DNA from 3 places in the Clostridium paraputrificum AGR2156 genome. Region 3 is predicted to be linked to each of the others. Evidence: riboswitches for the same ligand, from Rfam matches in the RefSeq annotation. Region 3 holds a riboswitch; each other region holds the start of a gene.

Region 1 (4,289 bases), 510 kb from region 3:
GAAGGTGGTGCAGTTGGCTGTGCAGGAGCAGATATATTATGCATTGAAGGAATATTAAATGGAACAAGTAACTTTATTCTAAGTGAGATGTCAGAAAAGGCAGTTAGCTATGAGGAAGCTTTACATAAAGCACAAAGCATAGGTATAGCTGAAACTAATCCTTATATGGATGTGGAAGGGTATGATACTGCTATAAAAATGATTATTCTTACCAACTATTTTTTTGATTCACAAATAACATTAAAGGATGTAGATATAGTTGGTATAAGCAATATATCCAAAGAAGTTATTAATAGGGTAAAAGATAGTGGAGGAAAGATTAAACTTCTGGGAAAAACATATAGAGAAAATAATGAAATAAAAATAAAAGTTTCACCAGAAATATTAAATGTTGAACATAGTTTATATAGTGTAGATAGGAAAAACAAGGGGATTTTATTTAATACTGATGTTCTTGGAAATATAACAATTATAGGGGGAGCTTCAGGTGTAGAAAATGCAGCAGCATCAATTGTTAGAGATATAACAAATTTAAAGTAAAAAAAGAAAAATTCATTGTAAATATTTCCACAATAGTATAAAATATTAAGCATAGGGTGTTTATGTTAAATTAAGGCGTTGAGGTGGTATTTATGGAGAGAATGTTAAGTAAACTTGAATTTATGCTTATGGGGTTAAGACAATTAACTTTAAGTGCTGTATATGCTTGGTTTCCTGAATTAAAAAAGGAAGATATATTAGAGGCATTACAACAATCACCAAAGTTTAAGGTGGAAGGAAATATAGTAACTTTAAAAAGTGAAACAGAGCTTTATGAAGAAGAGCTTCAAAAAGATATATTAAAAGATCTTATGGGAGAAGCAGATGGAGATGACGATTTATTAGGATATGATGATGACCTAGACTTAATCGCAGAAGAAGATAATAGTGGCTTTTGCTCATCTAATATTAAACTAGATGATGAAGTGATATTAGTTAATTCTAATGAAAATAACTTAGAAGATATAGTTGAAGATCCTATAGTAGACAGTCAATGGGTAGAAGCAAAAGAAGCTACAGAAGAAATCCCAGAGGTAGAAGTTGTACAACCTGTTCAAGGAGATATTGCTTCTTTAGAAGAAAATACAGCTAATGAAGATTATTTTAATTACTATTACAATAGTGATAATGAAGAAGTAAAAGAGGAAAAGAATAAAATAGAAGAAAAGGTTGTTGAGAACGTGGTTGAGAATGTGATTGAGAAGGTTGTTCAAGTTACAGATTTAACTAAGGTAAAGGGATCAGATATATGTTATGAAGATTTAGTGAGAATAATAGATGAGTATAATGATGCTGTAGAAAGTAAATTAAACTATGCAATAGAAAATAAGTTTGAAGTTAGAGTAAAAGCTATTAAGAGCTTCTATGAAAATAAATATAATGTAAGAATTAAAGAAGAAGGTATATTAGGAACTACTGCTTGTATATTCTCTTTAATACATAAGAAAAAGGGTATGGAAGTAGCATATTTGGTTGTATGTGAAAAACTAAATGAATTAATTCTTAATTATATGTTAGACCATTATGATGATGAAGTTGTTTACTTCTGTCCTGTAGAAGGTTCAGAAGTAGAGTTTGAAGTTGGTTTAAATGAATTCTACTTAAAAGATACAGACGTTATCTTTGACAAGTTCTTAGAACACTATGTAGTAGTTGAAGAATGTGATGTAAAGATTAAGAACCTAGAAGTTATTGTAGGAAGTAATTAGTTAGGTTATAATAAGAAATAAGAATAATTATGAAACTCAAGCAAATGACGCTTGGGTTTCTCTATTTTGGTGGTTAATATGGATAAAAAAGAGATAAGAAGAAAAGTAATTTCAAAAAGAGATTTGTTAAAGAATAAAATTGAACTAGATGAAGTAATTGAGAAGAAGTTAAAAGACAATAAAATTTATAAGAATAGTAAAAATATTTTCATATATTTAGGTTTTGGAAGTGAGATAAATACTATTAAATATGTAGAAGACTTTCTTCAAGAAGGAAAGAAAATAATTGTTCCATATACAGATATGAAAAATAAAGTAATGTATGGGATAGAGATAAATACTTTAGATGGATTAAAGAAAAATAAGTTTGGAATATTAGAGCCCACAGATGGTTCTGAAATATTTAATAAAGAGGATATCGATTTAATAATAATGCCAGGAGTAGCTTTTGATAGAAGTGGAAATAGAGTTGGCTATGGAGGGGGATATTATGACAAGTTTTTAAGTGAAATTAACAGTGATATTCCAACTATAGCATTAGCTTATGATATTCAAATATTAGAAGAAGTACCTTCAGAAAAGCATGATATAAAAGTCCATATGGTAATTACAGAAAAAGAAACCATAAAATGCTTGAAAAGTAAATAAGATAGTGTATAATTAGATTAATCGTATAATCTTTTATTAAGAATGGTGGAGGGACTGGCCCTATGAAGCCTAGCAACAACTAATATTCATTTATTAGAACTGTGCTAAATCCTGCAGGAGTTTCCTGAGAAATGAGAGGTTAAGTTATGACGAAGTTAATATAAATTATGTCGTTATTGCTATTTATCTCTTTGATAGATAGCTTTATTTTTATATAAAATTATTAGGAGGGGCTATTATGAAAATTGAAACTAAGTGTTTACATGAAGGCTATAAGCCTAAAAATGGAGAGCCAAGGGCTTTGCCCATATATCAAAGCACAACATACACCTATGACTCTACAGATCAAGTAGGACAATTATTTGATTTGACTGCAGAGGGACATATGTATTCAAGAATATCTAATCCTACTGTTGGGGCAGTTGAGGAAAAGATAGCATCATTAGAAGGGGGAATAGGTGCCCTATGTACTACATCTGGTCAAGCTGCATCTATGATAAGTATATTAAATATACTTAGTGCAGGTGACCATATTGTAAGCGCAGCTACTATATATGGGGGAACAATAAATCTTTTGGCAGTTACTCTTAAGAAATTTGGTATAGAATGTACTTTTGTCGATCCAGATGCATCAGAAGAGGAAATCCAAAAATCATTTAGAGATAATACTAAAGTTGTATTTGGAGAGACTATTGCAAATCCAGCTATTTCAATATTAGATATAGAAAAGTTTGCAAATATTGCTCATAAAAATAACGTACCATTAATTATAGATAATACATTTGCAACACCTATTTTGTGTAGACCAATAGAATATGGTGCAGATATAGTTATTCATTCAACAACAAAATACATGGATGGACATGCAGTTCAAGTTGGTGGAGTTATTGTAGATAGCGGCAATTTTGATTGGACAAACGGTAAGTTCCCAGAGTTTACTGAACCAGATGAATCTTATCATGGTGTTGTATATACTGAAATTTTTGGAAAAGCAGCTTATATAACAAAAGCAAGAGTTCAACTTATGAGAGATTTAGGCTGCTATCCATCTGCACAAAATGCTTTTTTATTAAATTTAGGTTTAGAAACATTACCGGTTAGAATAGAAAGACATTGCAAAAATGCTGAAAAGATAGCGGAGTTCTTAAGTTCATCAGATAAAGTTGAATTTGTAAATTATCCAACTTTAAAAGAAAATAAGTATTATCATTTAGCAAGTAAGTATCTTCCTAAAGGATGTAGTGGAGTAATATCCTTCTCAATAAAGGGGGGAAGAGAAGAAGCGGTTAAGTTTATGGATTCATTAAACTTAGCTTCAAATGTAGTACATGTTGCAGATATAAGAACTTGCGTACTTCATCCAGCAAGTTCAACTCACAGACAATTAACAGATGAACAATTAGTAGCAGCAGGAATTACACCAGGATTAGTTAGATTATCTGTTGGTTTAGAAAATGTGGAAGATATTATTGATGACTTAAAACAAGCGTTGTTAAAATAATATAATAAAGATAAAAGAAATGTGGAAGGGAAAGTTAATGGTAATTTTCCCTTCCTTTTTTATGTGATGATATATGTAGTTAAATTAAATTATTTAAAATACTTTATTAAATAAGAAAAATGTGTTTTTACATAAACATATTTTTATCCTATAATTGATATATATTAAAGTTAGAAGAATATAATATTCAAAATAAATTACTATAAAATAAGAGTGAAATTTAAGTAGGAGAAAATATGAGTAATTTAACTATTAAGGATATTGCTGAATTAGCAGGTGTGGCAAAAAGTACAGTTTCTAAATACTTAAATGGTGGAAGTGTTAGTGAAACAACAAAAATAAAGATAAAAAAAGTAGTAGAAGAAAATAATTATGAACCTAATGCATTTGCA
Region 2 (4,289 bases), 310 kb from region 3:
CAGTTCCTATACAAACTATAGCTGTATTATCCTTTATAAAATCTTTTATTCCTTCTGCAATTTCATAATAAGCAAGTGCAGATCTATAATGAACCTTCCTTTTATTCAAGCCATAACACCCCCTTCAATAATATATGAGTGGGAGTTAATAAATAGTATATAAGAATAAAAAAATGCTAAGTGGCAATAAATCAAATATGAAGGGAGTGAAAAAAATGAAAAAAGTTTTTGTTGGATTAGTAATTTTTTTGGCAAGTTTTATTACTATATATACTATTTTTATATGGGAACCAAAGTCAGTAGCAGATATTGTGAACTTAGGTGGAGTTACAAATGAAGATGTTAAAAGTGAAAATGATGAAAAAGAAGTGGAGAGCAAGAAAAAAGAGGAAAGTAAAGAAGTATCTGTTGATGTAAATCCTATATTAAAGGTAAGTGTAGAGGATATATATAATGAAATGCCTAGGAAAGATTATGAAGAACTAAAAAAGGTTATTACAACAATGTCAACAAGTGATATAGGTATGATAGAAGATGCTATAAATAGTGAAGATAAGGAAAGTGGAATTACAAATGCTATATCAGTTTTAAAGACTAGATTAAGTAGCGAGGATTATGAGAAAATAAAGAGTATATTATCTCCATATGTAAATTTTAATAATATCAAAGAAAATGTGTAGAAAAAACGGATGTAATATTAAATGAGAGTAAAACCGATAGATGTAGAGTAAATTAAGGATAATCTTGATATATGCATTCATTTGAGAGTTGAAATATAAGAGCATAGAATATATACTAACTATTGTTGATTCGGTGCTTACAGCATTTGAAGAAAACTAAAAATTGGAGGAGTTCCCGAGTGGCCAAAGGGGGCAGACTGTAAATCTGTTGCGATTCGCTTCGATGGTTCGAATCCGTCCTCCTCCACCATTTAAATGGGCGCATAGCTCAGCTGGGAGAGCACCTGCCTTACAAGCAGGGGGTCACAGGTTCGATCCCTGTTGTGCCCACCATTTAAAACTTAAAAAATAAATATAATATGCTGGCATGGCTCAACGGTAGAGCAGCTGACTTGTAATCAGCAGGTTGTAGGTTCGATTCCTATTGCCAGCTCCAAATGGAGGAGTTCCCGAGTGGCCAAAGGGGGCAGACTGTAAATCTGTTGCGATTCGCTTCGATGGTTCGAATCCGTCCTCCTCCACCATTTAAAAGCAAGTTTACTTGCTTTTTTTAATGTCTATAAAAGTATAAAATTCTAATAGTATGAGAGGGGTGGATATTTATTTCCGTGTGACTTGGAGTTTTGTGACGGAACAAGTAAAATAAATATCTACTCCACATTTTTTATTCCTTAAAAGTTGATAATGTGTATTAAGTTAATAAAATCTGTGGATAGAAAAAAAGCTTCTGTGGATAAAAGTTGAAATTATATAATAAATACTATTGAGTTTAAAAAAATAATATGTTACAATAAGTTTGCAAAAATTAAATAAAAAACTCTTATCAAGAGAGGTGGAGGGAAAGGGCCCGATGAAACCCGGCAACCTGTTATATTACAAGGTGCCAATTCCTGTAGATTTTTTATCTACGAGATGAGAGAGATTATATAGTAAAGTCTCTTCTTATCGAAGGGTTTTTTTATTGCCTAAAAACATTTGGAAGGAGAAGACAAATTATGAAAAGATTATTTACATCAGAGTCAGTAACAGAAGGACATCCAGATAAAATATGTGATCAAATATCTGATGCAGTGTTAGATGCGATTTTATCAAAGGATCCAAATGCAAGAGTAGCATGTGAAACATGTACAACAACAGGATTAGTAATGGTAATGGGGGAAATAACAACAAATTGTTATGTTGACATTCCTAAAGTTGTTAGAGAAACAATAAGAGAAATAGGTTATGATAGAGCTAAGTATGGATTTGACTGTGATACATGTGCAGTTATGACTACTATAGATGAACAATCAGCTGATATAGCAATGGGAGTAGATGAAGCTTTAGAATCTAAAAAGGGTGATAAGGATGATGTTGAAGCAGTAGGTGCTGGAGACCAAGGTATGATGTTTGGTTTTGCAACAAATGAAACTCCAGAATTTATGCCACTACCAATAGCTATGGCTCACAGACTTTCTAGAAGACTTACTGAAGTTAGAAAGAATGGAACACTAGATTATTTAAGACCAGATGGTAAAACACAAGTAACAGTTGAATATGAAAATAACACAGCTAAGAGAATAGATGCAATAGTTATTTCTACTCAACATGGTGAAGAAGTTACTTTAGAACAAATAGAAAAAGATTTAATGGAATACGTAATAAGAGAAGTGGTTCCAGCTGAATTATTAGATGAAAACACTAAATATTATATAAATCCTACTGGAAGATTCGTTGTAGGGGGGCCTCAAGGAGATTCGGGATTAACAGGAAGAAAGATAATAGTTGATACTTATGGAGGAATGGGAAGACACGGTGGTGGAGCATTCTCAGGAAAAGATCCAACAAAGGTTGATAGATCAGCAGCGTATGCAGCAAGATGGGTTGCTAAAAACTTAGTAGCCGCTGGCCTTGCAGATAAGCTTGAAATACAATTAGCTTATGCTATAGGTGTTGCAAAGCCAGTATCAATAGAAGTTGAGACATTTGGAACTGGAAAAGTTGATGAAGAAACTATAATTAATATAGTTGAAAAGGTATTTGACTTAAGACCAGGTGCAATAATTAAAGAGTTAGATTTAAGAAGACCAATCTATAAGCAAACTGCTGCTTATGGACATTTTGGAAGAACAGACTTAAATCTTCCATGGGAACAATTAAACAAGGTTGAAGAAATTAAAAAATTATTATAGAAAAAAGACTTATTGCAATAATTTGCAATAAGTCTTTTTATTATTTATTATAAACTTTTTTTCCCTTAACGAAAACTTTTTGAATTTCTATATCTTCATTAAATAATATAAGGTCAGCATCATAACCTTCTTTTATCAAACCTTTATGATCTTCAACATGACAGTGTTTTGCACCATTGTAAGTAGCCATTCTTACAACTTCATTTAAAGGATAATTTGAGTTGCTATATATATTCTTAACAGCTTTATCAAGAGTAAGAACAGAACCAGCTAAAGTTCCATCTAATAATCTTGCAGCACCATTTTTAACTATAACATCTTGACCACCTAAAGAATATTGGCCATCTGGCATACCACAAGCTTCCATAGCATCACTAACTAATAAAACTTTATCAGTTCCCTTTTGCTTATAGGCTGTTCTTAAAGCAGGGTAAGAAATATGGATACCATCAGAAATTGTTTCTGTAGTTATATCAGTATCGAATGTAGCACCTACAACACCTGGTTCTCTATGAGTAAAAGGAGTCATTGCGTTGTAAAGGTGAGTTGAGTGGCATGCACCACATTTTATTCCCTCTATAGCTTCATCATAAGTAGCTTTTGTGTGCCCCATAGATACTGTAACACCATTGTCAGAAAGATACTTTATTAATTCTTTTGCACCTTCAACTTCAGGAGCCATTGTGATAGATACAACAGCATCACCATAGTCACCAACTATTTTGTTATAGTTTTCTACTGATGGCGCAAGTAAGAAGTTTGGATTTTGAGCACCAATTGCTTTTGGGCTTATGAAAGGTCCTTCTAAGTGAGCTCCTAATACATTAGCACCTTCAGTTCCTTCTTCTTTAAGCTTTTTAATAACTTTCATAGATTTTCTGATATCTTCAGCAGCAACTGTCATTGTAGTTGGTGTAAAAGATGTTGTACCATGTTCAACTATTGTTTTTGCAATTGTATTTATAGATTCAACAGTACCATCCATGGTATCGCAACCACCAGCACCGTGAATATGAACATCAATAAATCCTGGTGAAAGGTATAAACCTTCAGCATCTATAACTTCTGTATCGTTAACGTTAGAAGGGTTAATTTCTTTAATCTTTCCGTTTTCAATTAGTACAGAACCTTTTTCAATTTTGTCTAAATAAATAATATTACAATTTTTTATTAGCATTAAAACACCTCCATCAATTTTTAGAAACTTTATAATCCTATGATATAATTATAATATATATAGTCAAGAATAAAAATAAGTTTATTGGATATGGAGAGATAATATGGAAGTCTTAGAAGGCTTTGTTGAAGTAATACTTTTTAAAAGTGGTGATACAGGATATGTAGTATCTAAAATTAATATAGAGAATAAGCCTATAACAGCTGTAGGAACAATTCCTTACTTAAGAGAAGGTCAACATGTAAAGTTAACTGGTACTTG
Region 3 (4,289 bases):
AGCACCTTTATTTATAATATGGTTTGGTTTTGGAGCATTACCTAAAATTATAGTAGTTGTAATAGTATGCGTCTTCCCAATTGTAATTAGTATTTCAGATGGCTTAGAAAATGTAGATAAGGATTTTATTAATCATTTTAAGCTTATGGGTGCATCTAAGTTTAAAATATTTACTCATTTAAAGCTACCTTATGGGATAATTAATTTCTTTTCTGGTGTTAGAATTGCGGCAACCTACAGTATAATGGGTGCAGTGATTGGAGAATGGTTAGGAGGAGATAAGGGACTAGGTGTATATATGACTAGAGCAAGGAGTGCTTATGCACTAGATAAGATGTTTGGGGCTATTGTAATAATAGTTATATTAAGTATGGCTATTTTCTTTATGATAGGCTTAGTAGAAAGATTAGTTACACCATGGAACAAAAAGATAAAGGATGGAGGAGAATAATATGAAAAAAAGAAGAATGGTATCAATAATATCAATGGCATTAGCTTCAATAATGATGTTGTCAGGATGTGGAGCATCAAAGAAAAGTGAGGGAGAAGAGGGGTTAGAAAAGGTTAAGGTTATTTTAGACTGGACTCCTAATACTAATCATACAGGTATATATGTAGCAAAAGAAAAGGGATATTTTAAAGAGTTAGGGCTAGATGTAGAAATAATACAACCCTCAGAAGGATCATCGCTTCAACTTGTTGCAGCTGGGAAAGGTGATTTTGCAATAACATATCAAGAGGATTTAACTTATGCAAGAACATCTGATTCACCAATGCCTGTTAAGGCAATTGCAACAATAATACAACATAATACATCAGGTTTTGCATCTCCTAAGGAGAAGAATATAGAAACAGTAAAAGACTTTGAAGGAAAGGTTTATGGAGGCTTTGGAGGCCCTAGTGAAAAGGCTATTCTTCAAGCTGTTATGGAAAAGGCAGGAGCAGATTTTTCGAAACTAACTACAGTTGATGTAGGAACTGAAGATTTCTTTATTGCAACTAAGAATAACTTAGATTTTGAATGGACTTTTGAAGGGTGGACTAATATATCTGCAAAGCTTAGAAACTTTGATATTAATTATATCCCATTAAGAGAATTGGATGAAAGATTAGATTACTATACTCCAATTATTGCTTCATCAGAAAGTACTTTAAATGAAAAGAGTGACATGGTTAAGAAGTTTATGGAGGCAACTTCAAAAGGTTATGAATTTGCAATTAATAACCCTGAAGAATCAGCTGAAATTTTAGTTAAGGAAGTACCTGAAATAGATAAGGATTTAGCTGTAGAAAGTCAAAAGTTCTTAGCTAAAGAATATAAATCAGATGCAAATAGATGGGGAGAAATGAAGGATAGTGTATGGGATAATTATACTCAATTTATGTTGGAGTACAAATTAATAAACAAAGATATGAAAGCAAGCGAGGCTTATACAAATGAGTTCTTACCAAAATAAAATGCTACTTAGAGGAATATCAAAATCTTTTGATAACATGGTAATTTTAAAGGATATTAATATAGAAGTTAATGAAGGCGAATTGGTATCTATAGTTGGTCCTTCAGGAAGTGGAAAGAGTACTATTTTTAATATTATAACTAATTTAATTAAGTTTGACTCAGGAGAAAAGAGAGTTAATGGGGATGTAAGTTATATGTACCAAAAGGACATGATGGTACCATGGAAAAAGGTTGTTGATAATATAGCAACTCCTCTTGTATTTAGGGGGATGGATAAGAAGAATGCAAGAAAAGAAGTTGAAAAGTATATAGATACCTTTGGATTAACTGGTTTCCAAAATAAATATCCCAATAAGCTTTCAGGGGGAATGAAACAAAGAGCAAATTTCCTTCAAACTTATCTAACTTCAAATGATATTATGCTTTTAGATGAACCTTTTGGTGCATTAGATTCTATAACAAGAAGTAATATGCAACAATGGCTTTTAGATATAAAAAAGAATATGAATTCTACAATACTTTTAATAACTCATGATGTAGATGAGGCGGTCTTACTTTCAGATAGGGTGTATGTTATTTCTGAAAAACCAGCAGTTATAAAAGGAGAGATTAAGGTTAACCTTCCAAAAGAAAGAGGAGAAGAAACTAAGTTAACTGAAGAGTTCTTATTAATAAAACGAGAAGTAACAGATATAATGAAAAAAATAGAAAGTTTATCTATGTAAACTTATTTACAAAATGTATTAATTAGGATATAATTGATAAAAATGAATATTTCTCTTATCAAGAGAGGTGGAGGGACTGGCCCGATGAAACCCAGCAACCGATATGAATCATAAGCATATGTGGTGCTAATTCCTGCAGCGTAAAGCTGAAAGATAAGGTTATTTTGTAGTGTGTTTATTTATGCCTAGAGGATTACCTTTAGGCATTTTTTTATTATTTAAATAATTGGGGGCATAAAAATGAATATAAAAGAGTTATTTGAGAACAAAAAGGTGGTATTCTCCTTTGAGATATTTCCACCCAAAACAACATCATCAATAGAAACAATTTATAAGACTTTAGATTCATTAAAGGGACTTAGTCCAGATTATATGAGTATTACTTTTGGGGCAGGTGGAAGTGTACAAGATAATAGAACAATTGAACTTTCATCATTAGTGAAAAATAAATATGGAATAGAGGCAGTAGCTCATCTTACTTGTATAAGTTCTACTAAAAATGAAATAGAGTATTATTTAGAAAAGCTTAAAGAAAATAATATAGAAAACATTCTTGGACTTAGAGGGGATGTACCAGCAGATGGAAAGATTATTGGGGAATTTAATCATGCTAATGAACTTATAGACTTTATAAACCAAAAGGGGAAGTTTAATATAGCAGCTGCATGTTATCCAGAAGGACATATAGAGCATAAAGGGTTATATAGAGAAATAGAAAGCATGAAGAGAAAAGAAGAAGCTGGAGCATCTTATTTTATTTCTCAGTTATTTTTTGATAATAATCTATTCTATAATTTTAAGGATGAAGTTCGTGCAGCCAATATAAAACTTCCTATTGAAGCTGGAATAATGCCTGTTACAAATAAGAAGCAAATAGAAAGAATGGTAGCCTTAAGTGGTGCATCATTTCCAGATAAATTCAAAAGAATAATAGAGAGGTATGAGCATAATCCAGAAGCATTAAGGGATGCTGGTATAGCTTATGCAGTAGAACAAATAGTAGATTTGGTATCAACAGGTGTAGAAGGAATACATTTATATGTAATGAATAATCCTTACGTTGCAGAAAAAATTTCAGGTAGCGTAGGAAGAATAATAGAATCAATTAATAAAGTGGAATTAGTTTAGGAGGAACTTAAGAATGAATAAAGTAGAAAGTTTTGAATTAGACCATAGAAAAGTACAAGCTCCTTATGTTAGAAAATGTTGTTTGTTAGATGGAAAAATGGGAGATAAGGTTACTAAGTTTGATCTTAGATTTTTACAACCTAATAAAGAAGCTTTTGGTACAGCTGCAATGCATGGATTAGAACATTTATTAGCACATACATTAAGAGAAAAGCTTGAAGGTATTATAGATTTATCTCCAATGGGATGTAGAACAGGTTTTTATTTAAGTATATGGGGAGATAGGGAACCAACAGAAATTAAGGAAGCATTAGAAGCTACACTTAAGGATATATTAAATGCTAAAGAAATGCCAGCTGCAAATGAAATACAATGTGGTAATTATAGAGACCTATCCCTATTTGGAGCAAAGGAATATGCAAAAGAAGCTTTAGAAAGAGGATTTTCTTTAAATATTTATGGAGAATAAAATAGGAAAACTAGAAATACCTAAGGATGAAGTCCTTAGATATTTAGGTTATAGGTCTCAGCTAATAGATGAAAAATTAGATGAATTAATAAATTTAACCATAGAAGAAAGTAAGACCTTAATAGCTCCAAGATTCATTACATCTAGGTGTAAAGTGAGTTTAGTAGAGAATGGAGTAAAGTTATTAGGGACAAGTGTTATTTTAACTGGAAATGATATAAAAGAGCATTTAAAAGATTCTAAAGAATGTGTATTAATGGGGGTTACAATAGGTGGAAATATTGAAAAGAGGATTAACCTATATGGCAAAACTAATTTAACTAAGTCTTTAATATTAGACTCTTGTGCTACTACAGCAGTAGAAGAGATATGCGATAAGGTAGAGGATTATATAAAGAGTGAAGCAATAGGCAATGGAGAGTTCATAACCTTTAGATATAGCCCGGGATATGGAGATTTATCATTAGATGTTCAAAAAGATATAATAAATATACTAAAGTCAGAGAAA

The links. A riboswitch is a leader RNA that binds a small molecule or an ion and turns the genes downstream of it on or off. The one in region 3 is predicted to bind S-adenosylmethionine.
Region 1: another riboswitch for S-adenosylmethionine. It lies ahead of G594_RS0103075 (O-acetylhomoserine aminocarboxypropyltransferase/cysteine synthase family protein); the one in region 3 lies ahead of metF (methylenetetrahydrofolate reductase [NAD(P)H]).
Region 2: another riboswitch for S-adenosylmethionine. It lies ahead of metK (methionine adenosyltransferase); the one in region 3 lies ahead of metF (methylenetetrahydrofolate reductase [NAD(P)H]).

What each region holds. Positions count from the first base shown of each region.
Region 1 covers NZ_AUJC01000001.1:644,506-648,794, reverse strand. Annotated here, with positions in the region: gene G594_RS0103090 (homoserine dehydrogenase) at 1-540, shown strand, start outside; gene G594_RS0103085 (hypothetical protein) at 633-1,748, shown strand; gene G594_RS0103080 (5-formyltetrahydrofolate cyclo-ligase) at 1,827-2,396, shown strand; SAM riboswitch class I at 2,427-2,534, shown strand; gene G594_RS0103075 (O-acetylhomoserine aminocarboxypropyltransferase/cysteine synthase family protein) at 2,635-3,897, shown strand; gene G594_RS0103070 (LacI family DNA-binding transcriptional regulator) at 4,134-4,289, shown strand, end outside.
Region 2 covers NZ_AUJC01000001.1:447,642-451,930, reverse strand. Annotated here, with positions in the region: gene yyaC (spore protease YyaC) at 1-109, opposite strand, end outside; gene G594_RS0102170 (hypothetical protein) at 216-680, shown strand; tRNA gene G594_RS0102165 (tRNA-Tyr) at 846-930, shown strand; tRNA gene G594_RS0102160 (tRNA-Val) at 938-1,013, shown strand; tRNA gene G594_RS0102155 (tRNA-Thr) at 1,042-1,116, shown strand; tRNA gene G594_RS0102150 (tRNA-Tyr) at 1,120-1,204, shown strand; SAM riboswitch class I at 1,498-1,599, shown strand; gene metK (methionine adenosyltransferase) at 1,676-2,851, shown strand; gene nagA (N-acetylglucosamine-6-phosphate deacetylase) at 2,892-4,028, opposite strand; gene recD2 (SF1B family DNA helicase RecD2) at 4,132-4,289, shown strand, end outside.
Region 3 covers NZ_AUJC01000001.1:134,379-138,667, reverse strand. Annotated here, with positions in the region: gene G594_RS0100635 (ABC transporter permease) at 1-451, shown strand, start outside; gene G594_RS0100630 (ABC transporter substrate-binding protein) at 453-1,457, shown strand; gene G594_RS0100625 (ABC transporter ATP-binding protein) at 1,438-2,184, shown strand; SAM riboswitch class I at 2,237-2,344, shown strand; gene metF (methylenetetrahydrofolate reductase [NAD(P)H]) at 2,425-3,312, shown strand; gene G594_RS0100615 (S-ribosylhomocysteine lyase) at 3,326-3,781, shown strand; gene G594_RS0100610 (vitamin B12 dependent-methionine synthase activation domain-containing protein) at 3,771-4,289, shown strand, end outside.